DNA from 2 places in the Streptomyces sp. NPDC016677 genome. Region 1 is predicted to be linked to the other one. Evidence: riboswitches for the same ligand, from Rfam matches in the RefSeq annotation. Region 1 holds a riboswitch; the other holds the start of a gene.
The links. A riboswitch is a leader RNA that binds a small molecule or an ion and turns the genes downstream of it on or off. The one in region 1 is predicted to bind cobalamin.

Region 2: it holds a riboswitch for cobalamin, as region 1 does, so the genes downstream of both, ACZ3IG_RS06105 (ABC transporter substrate-binding protein) here and ACZ3IG_RS21605 (GHMP family kinase ATP-binding protein) in region 1, are expected to answer to the same signal.

Annotation. Positions count from the first base shown of each region.
Region 1 covers NZ_JBVHEO010000007.1:314,255-322,004, reverse strand. The annotation lists gene ACZ3IG_RS21625 (class I SAM-dependent methyltransferase) at 1-118, opposite strand, end outside; gene ACZ3IG_RS21620 (MFS transporter) at 87-1,352, opposite strand; gene ACZ3IG_RS21615 (ATP-grasp domain-containing protein) at 1,345-2,586, opposite strand; gene ACZ3IG_RS21610 (cysteine synthase family protein) at 2,583-3,605, opposite strand; gene ACZ3IG_RS21605 (GHMP family kinase ATP-binding protein) at 3,602-4,585, opposite strand; cobalamin riboswitch at 4,698-4,928, opposite strand; gene ACZ3IG_RS21600 (ferric reductase-like transmembrane domain-containing protein) at 5,136-6,116, shown strand; gene ACZ3IG_RS21595 (glycoside hydrolase family 6 protein) at 6,716-7,681, opposite strand.
Region 2 covers NZ_JBVHEO010000002.1:171,167-178,916, reverse strand. The annotation lists gene ACZ3IG_RS06115 (beta-ketoacyl-[acyl-carrier-protein] synthase family protein) at 1-991, shown strand, start outside; gene ACZ3IG_RS06110 (ACP S-malonyltransferase) at 1,039-2,142, shown strand; cobalamin riboswitch at 2,137-2,339, shown strand; gene ACZ3IG_RS06105 (ABC transporter substrate-binding protein) at 2,394-3,440, shown strand; gene ACZ3IG_RS06100 (FecCD family ABC transporter permease) at 3,437-4,453, shown strand; gene ACZ3IG_RS06095 (ABC transporter ATP-binding protein) at 4,672-5,460, shown strand; gene ACZ3IG_RS06090 (TetR/AcrR family transcriptional regulator) at 5,464-6,087, opposite strand; gene ACZ3IG_RS06085 (MSMEG_1061 family FMN-dependent PPOX-type flavoprotein) at 6,215-6,844, shown strand; gene ACZ3IG_RS06080 (PDR/VanB family oxidoreductase) at 6,999-7,750, shown strand, end outside.

The DNA of each region.
Region 1 (7,750 bases):
CCAGCAGGGGGGAGGTGCTCAGCAGTTCCTCGGCCTGCCCGTGGCGCTGCTCGGAGAAGAGGAAGTCATGGAACTCGGTCCAGAAGTCATCGTCCTGGAATCCGCCCGTCCGTGTCATCGCGCGTCAGTGCTCCTTCATGGTCGTCGGGGACGCGGTGCCGCGCCGTGCGACGGCGCAGCGTGAGCAGAAGAGGGGGGAGCAGCAGACACTGGGCGGCGGCCAGCAGCCAGAACCAGCCGGTGTGTCCGGCCCGTTCGCCGAAACCGTACAACTGCCCGCCCAGCACGCCGCTCGCGCAGGCGCCCAGGCCCGCGGCCAGCCGCTGCTGGCCGAAGACCACGGCGTCGGAGCGAGGGCTGCGGCGCAATGCCTCCAGGTCGTTCTTGAGGAACAGCACGATGTCGCCCAGGGTGATCAGCGCGCCGCCCGCCAACAGCGCCGTCCGGGTACCGGCCGCCAGCACGGCCAGGCCCGCCGCCAGACCCGTGAAACCGACCGCGAGGGCGACGGCGTACGGCATGCGCCGGATCAGGCCGGACGCGAGCGGCTGTACGACGATGACCAGGGTGAAGCAGAGCAGCAGCACCAGGCTGTAGAACGCGCTGGAGGCGCGCTGGACGGCGTACACCGCCAGGAAGTGCTGGAAGTGGAAGTAGAGGTAGAAGGCCAAGGCGTTGGCGGCGAACGGCAGGAGTGCCACGCCGGCCAGGAGACCCGAGGGGGCCGTGTCCTTCGATCCGGTGGGGTGTTCCGCGGTGGTCTCCGGTAGTCGCGCGTGTCCCGCCGTGACCGCGAGGAACAGCGCCGTGACGGCCGCGAACAGCCAGCCGGGCGACGACAGGACGAACGGCGCGGCGATCAACGGGCCCACGGCCATGCCCGCGTTGAGTGCCGCGTTGCCCGCCGACAGGAACGCCGGGCGGCGCTCGTCGTCGACGCCGTGCACCAGGTACGCCTTGTTCGCGGGCAGGTAGAGGGCGGCACCGCAGCACGTCAGGACCAGCGCCCAGACCGCCAGGAGCGGCCAGCGCGGGGCCGGCAGGAGCCCGGCGAAACCGGCGGTGCGCACGACGAGGGCCCACAGCATCGTGCGGCGCAGCCCGATCCGGTCCGCGAGGGCCCCGCCGACGATGCCGCCGGAGAACTGCACGAGCGACGCCACGGCCAGGACGACACCGACCGTGCCGAGCCCCATACCGAGCCGTTCGTGCAGGAAGACCGACATGAACGGCAGGACCATGAAGCTGCCGAGCGGAATGAGGAACGAGCTGGCCAGGAGGAACCGCAGCGGGCCGGTGAGCGGGAACAGCGAGGCCCGCAGCCCCGGTCCCCGGGGGGCGCGCTCACCCACCGGGCGCCTCCCGGCCGGCCGGGTCGGTGAGTACCCGCAGGGCGTTGGCAGCGGCCACCGCGCGGTGGGTGGCGAGTTCGGCGGTCTCCGCCTCGGCGTACACGATGCCCGCGTAACCACGGCTGTCGTCCAGGTGCTCGATGAGGTCACCGGCCCGCTTGACCGGGTACCAGGCGGGCGTTCCCGGCATGCCGGTGAGCCGGTCGAGCCCGGCGACCCCGGTGAACACGCCGGGCGCGGCCGGATAGCCCAGAACGAAGGCGACGGCCGGACCACCGGGAACGTCCGCCTCCATGAGACCGGGGCGACGGCCGAGCGCGGCCTCGATCATCGCCTCGTACACGTTGACACCGAGCGCCCGGCACAGGCCCTCTCCGACCAGCGCGCCCCCGATCCGGGGATTGACCTCCACCACCTCCGGGCCGTCGGCGGTCAGGACGAACTCCACGTGAGCGAACCGGTCGGTGTAACCGATGGCGGCGAGCACCCGGCCGAGCCAACGCCCCAGCGAAATCCGCTGCGGGTCCGGGAAGGCCACGGGGAAGGCGGTGATCTCCTCCCGGAAGCGCGGCTCCGGCGACATGAGGCGACTGGAGACACCGAGCAGTCTGGTGCGGCCGGCCCAGGTGAGCGTCTCGGCGCTGTACACCGGGCCGCTGAAACAGGGCTCGGCGAACAACCGCCCCTTCAGGTCCCGGCCGGACGCCTCCGCCAGCGCCGCGTCGAGTTCTCCCTCGTCCCGGACCAGCCACACGTTCTGGCTCCCGGTGCCCGCGGTGTCCTTGAGCACGAGCGGCAGCCCCGCCTCCTTGAGCAGCAGCCCGCGTGCCTCGCGGTCCGGGCCGGCGTTCTCGACGGCCCTGCCGCGGGTGAGGCCCGCGTCGTGCAGCCTGTTGCGTACGGCGGCCTTGTCCCGGGTCAGTCGCAGGACGGCCGGGTCGAGACCGGGCAGGCCGAGTCGTTCGGCGAGGGCGGCGCCGGTGAGGGTCCAGGTGTCGGTGGAACTGATCAGACCGCGCAGCGCCGGGACGCGCCGGAGCAGATCGGCGGACCGCTCCATGTCGAAGGTGTCGGTCACGACGACGTCGAGGGCGCCGGCGGGCAGCCGGCCCAGTTCGTAGGCGTAGTAGGCGGGGTCCCGGGTCAGCAGCAGCAGGCGCTCGCCGAGCCGGCCGGCGGCGCGGACCAGATGACCGAGGCCGAAGGTCAGCGACTCCAGGCAGGCCACGGTCATACGGCACTCTCCTGCCGGCCCGCCGGGCAGGCCGCGCGCCGCCACGTCATCCTCGACCAGGGCATGGTCATCTGCTCCGGGCCGCGGACCTCGACGGGCTTCAACGCGGCCGGATCGAGGGCCTCGGCGTGCCGGGCGAACACGCGCTCCACGTAGCGGTGTCCGGTGTCGGCCCCTATCACCAGGTGCAGTCGGTCGGGGTGGCGGCGGGCCTCGTACGTCGCCGTCAGATAGCCGGCACCGGTGGACAGCCCGGCGAACACCGCGTGTTCGCGCAGCAGGGCGACGGCGCCGGCCATGGCGTGGGTGAAGTCCAGCCAGTGCACGGTGTCGTAGAGATGGTGGCGGACGTTGTCGAAGACGATCGACGAGCCGATGCCGGCGATGATCGCCTCGGGATCGTGATGGTCCTGGCTGCCGAAGGTGACGCTGCCGAAGGGCTGGACGCCGACCAGACGCACCGAGGGGTCCGCGACACGCAGCCGTTCCACGACGCCGCCGGTCGAGGCTCCGGACCCCACCCCGCCGACGACGGTCAGCGGTACGGCCGGGAACTCCGCCGCGATCCGGTCGGCGACCTCCTGGTAGCCGAGGTAGTGGACGTCGTCGTGGTACTGGCGCATCCAGTGGTGCCCGGGACGCTCGGCGAGTATCTCCCGCACCCGTCGCACCCTCAGTTCCTGGTCGAGTGCGAGGTCGCGCGACGGTCTCACCCGTTCCACCGTGGCGCCGAGGATCTCCAACTGGGCCAGGGTGGTGGTGTCGACGGTGGTGGACGCGACGATGTGACACCGCATGCCGTACCGGTGACACGCCAGGGCGAGGGCGTAGGCGTAGATGCCACTGGAGCTGTCGATCAGGGTCTGGCCCGGACGGACCGTGCCCCGCTCCAGCAGATGACGGACGGCGGCCAGAGCCGAGTAGATCTTCATCGACTCGAACCGCAGCAGGACCAGGCCGTCGGTGAGCCGGACCAGGTCCGGGACTTTCAGAGCGTCGGCGATGTGGGGGTGGATCACCCGTAGCCTCCTTGGGCGAAGGTGCACTGGTGGCCGAGCGAGTGGAAGAACGCGGAGAGTTCGGACTTGACCTCGGCTCGTGGGCGTGCGGCGAAGAGATAGCCGGCCAGGCAGCCGGTGTGGGCGACGAAGACGCCGTCGGCGCCGAACCGCTCACGGTGGGCTCGCAGGCTGCTGAAGGTCGTCTTGGGCAGCACCTCCTGGGACAGCGCGGCGCTGGTCGTCGCGGCACGGGCGACGGCGGCCGGGTCACCCGAGCCGAAACCCTTCAGCAGATCGGTCAGACACCGCTGGTATTCCTCGCCGCGGCGCCGGTAGTGGTCCAGCAGCAGGGGAGTGACGGCGGCGGTGTCCACCGTGCCGGGTTCCATGACGTAGGCGGTGTGGAAGCCGAGGTCCGGGCCCAGTCGCCGCACCACCCGGTGCCGGCCGCTGAGGTACAGGGCGAACTCGTCGAGGAAGACGCTGTCGGCGCGCTCGATGTCCGCCAGGACGCCGAGGACCACGTCCTTGTCGTACGGCAGGGAGAAGACGCGGAACAGGCAGCGCAGCGTCGCCACGATGTCCGCCGTGGAACTGGCCATTCCCACGCCCACCGGCAGTTCGGAATGGGTGCGCCAGTCGCCGGGCGGCAAGGTGAGACCGTAGTGCTCCAGGAAGAGGCGCGCCGCTGTCGCCGACTTCTCACCCAGTGCCGGCGGACCCGGTGAGCCGGCCGTCGTCCTCGGTGTGAAGTACACCCAGGAGTGGCGGTCCACGGGAAAGGACACCACCGCGATCTCGGGATCGGTGCCCGCTCGCAGCGGGCCCTGGTACAGCTCGCCCAGGGTGCCGTGGCAGACACCGGAGACCGTGCCGCCGGACAGGCCCGGTTCCTGGAGGACGCCCGCGACGGGTCCGAGTACCGTCGGTCCCGGTCCGTCGGCCGGCACGTCGACGAAGGACCGGTACGGCCGACATGGATCGGCTGGCTCCCGCACACCGTCCTCCTCCGTACCGGGTCTTGCACACCGACAGGGAAGGAGACGGGGCCACACGCACGACCGACCGTACCGCCGACCCGGTCCACGAGGTCACGTGCACAGCCCGCTCGGGAAGCGGGCGCAGTGGCAGGTCTTCGGACTCGCGGGCACGTCCGCCGACAGGGCGGACACCTACCGGCCGTCTCTTCCCCGGCCATGACGCCGGCCCAGTGACATCGACGGCTTTCGTTCCCGCTCACCGCTGCGGGACAGCCCCGGATTCGCACCGGGTTCCCTCTTGCGTCGCGCCACCGGGCGTCCGGGCGGACGGGAGGCGCGAACCGACTGCGTGCATCAGCGTAAGGGCGCCCGTACTTCTGGGACAGTGGGAGTTCTGCGGTTGTCTTGAATGTGGAGGGAAGGCGGAACCCGGCGTATCCCTGCGCAGTTGTCGGGGGCGGCTCTGGCCGGATAACGCCTCTGGGGATCGCTGTCTCATCAGCCAGACTCGTTGTCTCACGACACATGCACACCGCTGCCGCGGTGGCCGGTGCCCGGGAGGCCCCTGATGACGTCAGACGTGAGGCCGGACGAGGACGGGGCGGCAGCCCCGCGCGGACGGCGACGGCCCCCCGGCGACCGCGTCGTGCTCCGCGCCGATCTGCGGTCCGCCCTGCCCGACGCCGCCGCGGCGGTGGTGGTCACGGCGCTCGTGTTCGCGCTCCTGTGGACGCGTATGGAATCGGGTGCTTCGGACACGGTCGCGGTCATGCCGTTCATGGACGACGCCGGCACCTACTGGATGTACTTGCTCAGCCAGGCTTTCGGCTGGTCGGGACTGCTGTGGGCCTGGGGCACGGTCATGCTCGGCCTGCTGCTGTCGGGACCACGGCCCACCCGGTTGCCGGTCTCCCGGCAGGTACTGGAGCGCTGGCACCGCACCACGAGCCTGACGACGACGGCGCTGATGTTCGCACACGCGCTGATGTTCGCGGCGGAACTCGTGCGCTACGAGACGAAGGTGGACTGGGCGGAGCGGCTGTGGGTGGCCTTCGCGGACACCTTCGTACCCGGCTGGTACGACTCCGGAACCGGCCGGACCGCCATCCCGATCGGCCAGGGGGCCCTGTACCTGGCGATCCCGCTCGGGCTGCTGTTCTACGTCCGGCACCGCATCGGAGCGAACACCTGGCGACGGCTGCACCGGTTCGTGATCGTCGTCTACGTGCTGAGCGTGTGGCACACCCTGCTGTACGGAACCAACGTCTGGTACGGGGAGTGGCCCCGCACCGTCCTGTGGCTGCTGCAAATCCCGGTCGCGGTACTGCTGTTGCTCCGCCTGCTGCGGCCCGCCCGGCGGGCCGAACGGCTGGGTGCACCCGGCGGGGGCGCGGCCCGGCCGGGCTGGTGGGTGCGGGTGGCGGGACGGGTCGCGGTCGGGGCCGTCGTCGTCGGACTGGTCGTCGTGGTGGTGTCCGGCCGCGACGGCGGACGGGACCGTCCGACCGATCCGCCCGCGACGGCCCCCCACACCCAGGAGACGGACTGACTGCCGACACCGGGCGGGCCGGACGGACGGCGCATGACACCCTGACCGGAACAGCGAACGGCCCGTGCCGTGCCGCGGCACCGGTACGCGTCCCCGACTGCCTCGGCGTCCGCGAAGACGCCGACGGCCGTGGGAGCGGGAGTCGTACACGGCGGGCGGTGAAGCCGGCGCCGGCGGCTGGTCGCGCAGCGGTACGGGGCAGCGTGACCTTCCCGAAGGCGGAGCGCTTCGCCCGGCGTGGGGCGGTGATCGCCTGGGAGGCTCGGGCGGAGGCGGCGGACGACTCGGCGGCGCGACCGGGTCGCGTGCGCGCACCCGCAGCAGCGGGTGCGCGCACGGCGGCACCGCCCTCCCGGGCAGCTCCTGGCGCGGGACCGGGTCGCACTGGCCGGCATCGTTCACGTCCTGCGGCGCAGGGCGTGGCCTGGCGCGACGTGCCGAGAGAAGCGGTGGCCCGGCCCGGGGTGACGGCCTGGCGCCGACTGCGGGACTGGGCCGTGGCCGGAGTCGGCCGCGCCCGCGTTCAGCTGAGATGGCCGGGGGAGTGCCCGCCGCCCCGGCGGGCCGCCGGTCGCCTCCCGGGTGGTGGGAGTGCTGGATCAGTAGCCGTAGATCATCTTGTAGGCGACCTCGGGGAGGAACTGGCCGGCCGTGGAGCCGGTCCCGACACCGCAGTTGCCGTCGGACTCGCCCGGGGTCTTGATCCACAGGAGCATCTCGGCGCCTCCGCCCGTCTGGGTGGGCGTGCCGATGCGGCGGCCGGAGGGGTTGCACCACTGGCCGTTGGAGCCGTTGCCGTTGCGGCTGGTGTCCACGACGAACGGCTTGGTGTAGCCGTAGCGGGCGGCCAGTTCGTTGTTGACGGCGTTGCCGTAGGCGGTGTTCTCGGCGGTGGTGACGTAGTTGGAGACGTTGAGCGAGAAGCCGTGGGCCTGTCGGAGGCCGGCTTCGTGGAGGCGTCGGGCCATGGTCGCCGCGTCGGCCCAGCGCGGGTTGCCGGCGTCCATGTAGACCCAGGTGTTGGGGGCCTGGCGGTTGAACTCGGCGAGGGCACCGGTGAGCATGGCCTCGCGTTCGTCGATCTGGGCCTGGGTCATGCAGCCGTAGTCCCCGAGGGAGTCGGGTTCGAGGATGACGACGGCCGGGTGGGCCGCGATGCCTCCGGCGAACTGAGCGATCCAGTTGGCGTAGGCGGACGGCGAGGCGGCTCCGCCGGCGGAGTGCCCGCCGCAGTAGTCACGGTGGTAGATGTTGTAGGCGACGAGGATGGGCAGCTTGTCCCTGGAGTCCGCCGCTCCGGCGTAGGCACCTGTCGCGGTGCCTATGGTGCCGCTCCAGGAGCCGAACCAGCGGGCCATCGGTGTGTTGGCGATGGAGGCGTTGATCGCGGCGGCCCGGCCGTCGCCGGGGTTGGCGGCCGCCCACCGCCTCGCGCTCGAGTCGGGGTCCACGTAGAACCCGTTGGTCATGGTGGTGGGGTCCGCCGCGTGGGCGGAGGGTGCGGCGGCGAACGCCAGAGGCAGAGCACAGAGCGCTGCCATCAGGGTGCGGAGTCTGCGGCTCAAGACAGTACCTCGGTTTCGGAGGACGCTTTGGGAGCGCTCCCACTGGAAGCGGTCCCAATCGTCGGGGCG
Region 2 (7,750 bases), on a different contig from region 1:
CGCCGGCCTGGAGGGGACGTCCCTGGCGGGAGGCGGCTCCCGGGTCGTCGTCATCGTCGGTGTGGGGCTGGGCGGGCTCCTCAGCATCCTGGAGCAGAACCGCAGGCTGGAGGCCGGCGGTCCCGGCCGGGTCAGCCCCCGGGCCATCCCGGTCATGCTGCCCAACCACGCCGCCGCCGAGGTGGGCCTGATGGTCGGCGCCACGGCCGGTGTGCACACCCCGGTCAGCGCCTGCGCGTCCGGTGCCGAGGCCCTCGCCCAGGCCCTCGCCCTGATCCGGGAGGACCGTGCCGACGTGGTGATCGCGGGCGGCGCGGAGGCCGGCCTGCACCCCCTGGTCTTCGCCGGGTTCGCCCGGCTGCGCGCCCTGTCCCGGCGGTGCGACGACCCCGAGCGGGCGTCCCGTCCGTTCGACGCCGACCGCGACGGCTTCGTGATGGGGGAGGGCGCCGGCATGCTGGTGGTGGAGAGCGCCGGGCACGCCGCGGCCCGCGGTGCCCGGGTGCACGGCCGCCTGACCGGGGCGGGCATCACCAACGACAGCCACCACGTCGCCCAGCCGGCGCCCGGCGGCACGGGCTGCGCAGCCGCCGTGACCGCCGCCCTCGACGACGCCGGTCTCTTACCGGAGGAGGTCCGGCACATCAACGCGCACGCCACCTCCACGCCCGTCGGCGACCTCAGCGAGGCCCAGGCCCTGCACACGGCGTTCGGGAAGGTGCTGGACGACGTGGCGGTCAGCGCGACCAAGGCGGCCCTCGGGCACACCCTGGGCGCCGCCGGAGCCATCGAGGCCGTCACCACCGTCCTCGCCCTGCGGGACAGAACGGCGCCGCCCACCCGCAGCCTCGAACGCGTGGACCCGGCGATCGGTCTGAACGTGGTCGGCCGCCGTCCCGAACCGCTGCCCGCCGGACCGCTGGCGGCGGTCAGTACGAGCATGGGTTTCGGCGGGCACAACGTCGCGCTGGCCTTCACCACCGTCCCGTGAGCCACCACCGACGCCTCACGGACCACCGTCCCGTCAACCCCCGCGCCATGAGCCCCCGTTCCGTGGACCCCCGTCCCGTCGATGCCGGCCCTGTCGACGCCAGTCCCGTCGATCCCCGCTCCGCGAGCGCCGACGGCCCCCCGGCGCGGGCGGGGGACCGGCCGCGCACCGTCCTGATGTGTCCCGGGCAGGGCGCCTACCTCCCAGGCGCCCTGCGGCACCTGCGCGAAGTGCCCGCGGTCGCCGAGGTGCTGGCGACCGTGGACGCGCACGCGCCGGACCGCGGCCCCGCCGCCGTGCCGGTCGGCCGGCTCCTCACCGAGGCGGACGCCCCGGGCCCCGAGGAACTCCTGAGCGCGGACCCGCTCGGCTTCGACCTGGCCACCTACGCCGCGGTGGTCGCCGCCGCCACCGTCCTGCTCGACCTCGCCGGCCCCTGGATCGACGCGGTCCTCGGCCACAGCGTCGGGGACCTGGCGGCTCTCACCGTCGCCGGGGCCGTCACCGTGCGCCAGGGCGTCCAACTGCTGTGCGTACGGGACCGGCTGCTGAGGACCGCCGGACTGCCGGCGGCCGGCATGGTGGCCACCGACGCCGGCGCCGACCGGGCGGCGGACCTGATCCGTACCTGCGGTACGGAGCGGGTACGGATCGCCGCCCGCAACGCGCCCGCCCAGACGGTCCTCGCCGGTCCCGACGGCCAGCTCGCCCGCCTCCAGCGGGCGCTGCTGGACGACGGGCACCGGGTGACCCGGCTGACCAGCCGCACCGCCTTCCACCATCCGCTGCTCGGGGAGGTCCACCGCTCCTTCCGCCGTCTGCTGCGGGCCCAGCCGATCGCCCGCCCCGCCCTCGCCGTGCACACCACCGCCGGCCACTGGGCGCGGACCCCCGCCCAACTGCGCACCGTGGCCGCCGCCCACCTCACCGAACCCATGGCCCTGCACCACACCCTGCGCGCCCTGCGCCAAGGAGGCTTCACCACCTACCTCGACAGCGGCCCCCGGGCCCTGCTCAGCGCCCTGGTCAAGGCCGGCCTGCCCGGCTGTGCCACCGCCGCGCCGCTGCGCACCCCCGCCGGCGTCGAGCGGATACGCCGGCGTCTCACCGCCGTCGCCCCGCCGCACCGCCCCGGTCGGGGTGCTTGGTAGTCTGCCGAGGCCAGTCACGCCACCTCGGTGGTCAGGGAATCCGGTGGGAATCCGGAACTGACGCGCAGCGGTGAGGGGGACGGGCGGGGCACTGACGCCACTGGGACGGGAACCGCGCGACGGCGGGAACGGTCCTGGGAAGGCGCCTCGTCCGGACGAACCCGAGTCCGAAGACCTGCTGGCACCTCCGCACCCCGTGCGGAGGGCGACCGTAGGCCAGGCTCCGCGTCCAGAGCCCCGACACCCGAGGCATGCCCGTGTTCCGTTCCGTCCCCCGTTCCGCGGCCTTGCTGCTCACCTCCGTCCTGCTGCTCACCGCCTGCGGCACCTCCGACGGCGAGGACACGGCCACGGACGGCTCCCCGTCCGCCGGCCGGCCGGTCACCATCGAGAACTGCGGACACCGCGTCACCCTGGAGTCGGCGCCGCGGCACGCCGTCTCCCTCAACCAGGGCAGCACCGAGATCCTCCTCTCCCTCGGGCTCGCGGACCGCCTGGTCGCCACCGCGACCTGGACCGACCCCGTGATGAAGGGCCTGGAGAAGGCGAACGCCCGGGTGCCCCGGCTCGCCGACAACGCCCCCTCCTTCGAGAAGGTCCTGGACGCCGGACCCGACTTCGTCACCGCCTCGTTCGTCTCCACACTCGGCACGGGCGGTGTCGCCACCCGTGAACAGTTCGAGAAACTGGGCGTGCCCACCTATGTCTCCCCGTCCGACTGCGAGGCGGGCAAGGACAACGACAGCGGCGGCGACGGCTCCCGCGGTACGCCGCTCACCCTCGACACGGTGTACGGCGAGATACGCGACCTGGCGCACGCCTTCCGTGTGGACGAGCGCGGTGACCGACTGGTGCGGCAGCTCAGGACGCGGGTCCGCGAGGCCACCGACGGCCTCCAGGTCTCCGACGTCTCCCTCATGTACTGGTTCGCCAACTCCCAGTCGCCCTACCTCGCCGGATGCTGCGGCGCCCCCGGCGCCATCACCCGCGCCCTCGGCGCGCGGAACGTCTTCTCCGACACCCACGACGAGTGGCCCCAGATCAACTGGGAGACCGTGGCCGACCGCGACCCCGACGTCATCGTCCTCGGCGACCTGACCCGCGAGTCCCAGACCGCCGAGACCGCCAAGGCCAAGATCGAGTTCCTGGAGACCAACCCGGCCACCCGCAATCTCACAGCCGTGCGGAAGAAGCGGTACGTCCTGCTCAGCGGACAGGCGATGAACCCGTCCATCCGCACGGTGGAGGGCATCGAGAAGGTGGCGGCCGGCCTGCGGGACCTCGGGTTCGCCAAGTGACCGGCATACGGACCCCCTTGCTCACCGTGGCCGGACTGGCCGCGCTGGCGGTGTCGGTCGCCGTCGCGGTGACCATCGGGCCGGCCGACATCTCCACCGCCGATGTGTGGGCCTCGGTCGCCGCCCACCTCGGGCTGGGCCGGACCGACCTCGCGCCGCTGCGCGACGGCATCGTGTGGGACCTGCGCATGCCGCGCACGACGCTGGCCGCGGTGTGCGGCGCCGGCCTCGCGCTGTGCGGGGCGGTCATGCAGTCCCTGCTGCGCAATCCGCTGGCCGACCCGTTCGTGCTGGGGGTCTCCTCCGGGGCCTCGACCGGGGCGGTCGCCGTGATCGTGCTCGGCGTGGGCGGGGGAGCGGTGTCGCTGTCCGCCGGCGCGTTCCTCGGCGCGCTGTTCTCCTTCGGGCTGGTCCTGCTGCTCAGTCACAGCCTCGGCGGCAGCGTCGACCGGGTGGTGCTGTCCGGGGTGGCCGCCATGCAGCTGTTCTCCGCGCTCACCTCGTTCACCGTGCTGACCTCGGCGGACGCGGAGACCACCCGGGGCGTGATGTTCTGGCTGCTGGGTTCGCTCACCGGCGCCGGCTGGACCGAGGTGCTGCTGTGCGCCGGGGTGCTGGCCGCCGTACTCGTGGTCTGCCTGGTCCACTCCGCCACCCTGGACGCGTTCACCTTCGGCGAGGAGGCCGCCGCGAGCCTCGGTGTGCGCGTGGCCCGTACCCGCCTCGTCCTGCTCTGCGCCACCGCCCTGCTCACCGCCGCCCTGGTCAGCTGCGCCGGGGCGATCGGCTTCGTCGGGCTGGTCCTGCCGCACGCCACCCGCGTGCTGACCGGCGCCGCCCACGCCCGGCTGCTGCCGGTCACCGTGCTGACCGGGGCCGTGTTCCTGGTGTGGGTGGACACCCTGGCCCGTACCGTCCTCGACCCGCAGGAGATCCCGGTGGGAGTGGTGACGTCCCTCATCGGCGTGCCCGCCTTCGTGGCAGTCCTCTACCGGGGCCGGAGGCGGGCGTGAACGAGCCCGAGACCGTCGGCCCCGAGACGGCCGGCGAGACGATCGGCCTCGAAGCGGCCGGTGCCGAAGCGGCTGGTTCCGAAGCGGCCGGTGCCGAAACGGCCGGTCCCGAAACGGCCGGCGAGACGGCCGGCTTCGGGACGGCACATGAGACGGCCGGTCCCGAGACGACTCGCGAGCCGGCCGGCTCCGGGACGGCCGCTCCCGGAGCCGGAGGACTGCGGGCCGACCGTGTGGGCAGGCGCGCGGGCGGCCGGCTCGTCGTGGACGGCGTCACCCTCGCCCCCCGCCCGGGCGAGACGGTCGGCCTGCTCGGCCCCAACGGGTCGGGAAAGTCCACTCTGCTCAGACTGCTCGCGGGCGTGCTCCAGCCCGCCGCAGGCGTCGTCACCCTCGACGGCAGGCCCCTGACCGGCGTCGGCCGCCGGACCGCGGCCCGCCGAATCGCCACCGTCGAACAGCACGCCCACACCCAGACCGAACTGACCGTCCGCGACGTCGTCGCCCTCGGCCGCATCCCGCACCGCCGCCCCTGGGCGGCCGGATCGGCCGCGGACGGCCGGGCCGTCGCGGCCGCCCTCGACCGCACCGGCCTCACCGACCGGGCGGACCAGTCCTGGCACACCCTGTCCGGCGGCGAACGCCAGCGCGCCCAGATAGCCCGCGCCCTCGCGCAGGAACCGCGCGAACTGCTGCTGGACGAACCCACCAACCACCTCGACATCCAGCACCAGCTCGACCTGCTGGAACTGGTCGTGAGCCTGCCCGTCACCACGGTCGTCGCCCTGCACGACCTCAACCTCGCGGCGATGTACTGCGACCGCGTCCTCGTACTCGGCGAGGGCCGGGCCGTCGCCGAAGGCACCCCGGGCGACGTCCTGACCCCCTCCCTGATCGAACGGGTCTACGGCGTCCGCGCCGAGGTAACCGACGGCGGCCACGGCCGCCCGGTCATCCGCTTCCTGCGCCGCACCGGCCGGCTGTCCCCGCCCCTGGCCCCGGCCTGACGCTCACTCCGGGCCGGTGAGGTACCGGTGGAGCATGGCGACGAGTTCGTCCTCCAGACGCCGGGTGCCCAGCGGGTCGGGAGCCGAGCAGACCTTGTGGACCACCAGCTCCACCGTGGTCACGGCGAGCCGGGCGGCGGCCTCGGTGTCGGCCACCCGGACCTCGGGGTGGTTCTCGAACAACTCCTGGGTGTGCCGGAAGCGTTCTGCCTCGTAGTCGTTCACCTTCGCCAGCAGCTCCGGCGACCGCGGTGCCTCCTCGGCCATGATGCGCAGCAGCCGCGGATCGTCGACGTGGTTCTCGATGGCGGCCCGCACGAACACCCGGAGGGTGTCCTCCAGCGATGCGGGCAGCCCCTCGGCCAGGTAGCGGGCGACACTGGCCGCCCCGGCTTCCAGGTGCCGGGTCACCAACTCCACCAGGATCGCGTCCTTGTTCGGGTAGTACTGGTAGAGCGAACCGATCGAGACCCGCGCCCGTTCGGCGATCCGGTTGGTGGTGCCCGCCGCGTAGCCGTACTCCTCGAAAATGTGAGCAGCCGCGTCCAGGATGCGCTGCCGGGTCAGCTCGGCGCGGACCTGACGGGGCTGTTTACGTGGGGCGATGGCGCGTTTGCCGGATGTCATGGAACCTCCTGGCCAGGCCCGCGAAAGCGAGTGGCGAACGACCTGAGTAATTGCTCACAATAGTGGCATGACCTGCGGCGGAGCCGTCAAGGACGGCTGCCGATCCTCCTCCTGGGAAGGACCCTTCATGACGCATGTCGCCACCCCTTACCGGAGCGTTCCCCCGGACGAGGTCCGGGCCCGGCTCGGCGAACCCGACGCCATGACCGCGGCGAAGAAGACCGACCGCCTCGACGACTGCTTTCGCCGGTTCATCGCGCACTCGCCCTTCCTCACCATGGCCACGGCCGACGCCCGGGGCCGCGCCGACTGCTCGCCCCGGGGCGACTACCCCGGCTTCGTGAAGGTCCTCGACGACCGGACGCTCGCCATCCCCGACCGCCCCGGCAACCGGATCGCCGACTCCTTCCGCAACCTCGCCGAGAACGACGGCATCGGCCTGCTCTTCCTCGTCCCCGGTATGCGCGAGACCCTGCGCGTCAACGGCCGCGCCCGGCCCACCGACGAGCCCGACGTCCTGGCCCGCATGGAGACCGAGGCCAGGCGGCCGGTGCTGGCCCTCCTGGTCGAGGTGGACGAGGTGTACTTCCACTGCGGCCGCGCGCTCATCCGGTCCCGCCTGTGGGACCCCGCCACCCAGGCCCTCGCCGACGAGATGCCCTCGGCCGGCGAGGTCGCCGTCGCGCAGCTCGGCCTCGACATCGACCCGGAGATCATCGAGAACCGCCTCGAAGAGGGCTACCGCGAGCTGTACTGACCCGGTCCGGACACCGCCCCTCGCCGAAGGAGACCACCCCGTGACACCACCACCCCAAGCCCCACCACCCCAAGCCCCTCCACCCCAGGCCCCATCGCCCCTGTCACCACAGCCCCCGTCCCCACCGCCCCGGCAGACCGTCGTCGTCGACCGCATGGCACCCCTCACCGGGGACGTCGTCTCCCTCACCCTCAAGGGCGCCGGAGGCCGCCCGCTCGCCCCCTGGGAGCCGGGCGCCCACATCGACGTCTCCCTGCCCAACTGGCTGACCCGGCAGTACTCGCTGTGCGGAGACCCCGCCGACCGGGACGCCTACCGGATCGCCGTGCGCCTCGACCGGCTCAGCCGGGGCGGATCGGAGTACATCCACCGCTTCCTGCGCGCCGGGCGCGGCCTGGAGGTGTCGGCGCCGCGCAACCACTTCCCGCTGCTGCCCGCGCCGGGCTACCTCTTCCTGGCCGGCGGCATCGGCATCACCCCCGTCCTGCCGATGCTGCGGGCGGCGACGGCGGCCGGAGTGCCCGCCCGGCTGGTGTACGTGGGACCGTCGACGGACACCATGCCGTTCGCCGACGACCTGCGCGCGGAGTACGGGGACCGGGTGCGCCTGGTCGCCACCCGGGAACAGGGCAGGCCCGACCTGCGCGCCCTGGCCGCGGAGCTGGACGACGGCACCCTGGTCTACTGCTGCGGCCCCGCGCCCCTGCTGTCCGCCGCCGAGGCCGTCTTCCCCGCCGGGCGCCTGCACGCGGAGCGGTTCCGGCCGCTGCGGCGGGAGTTCGGCCCCGACACCGCCTTCGAGGTGGTGTGCGCCCGGTCGGGCGGCACCGTGCACGTGCCGGAGGGAAAGCCGATGCTCGACGCCCTGGCGCACAGCGGCCGGACGGTGCCCGCCGGCTGCCGGGA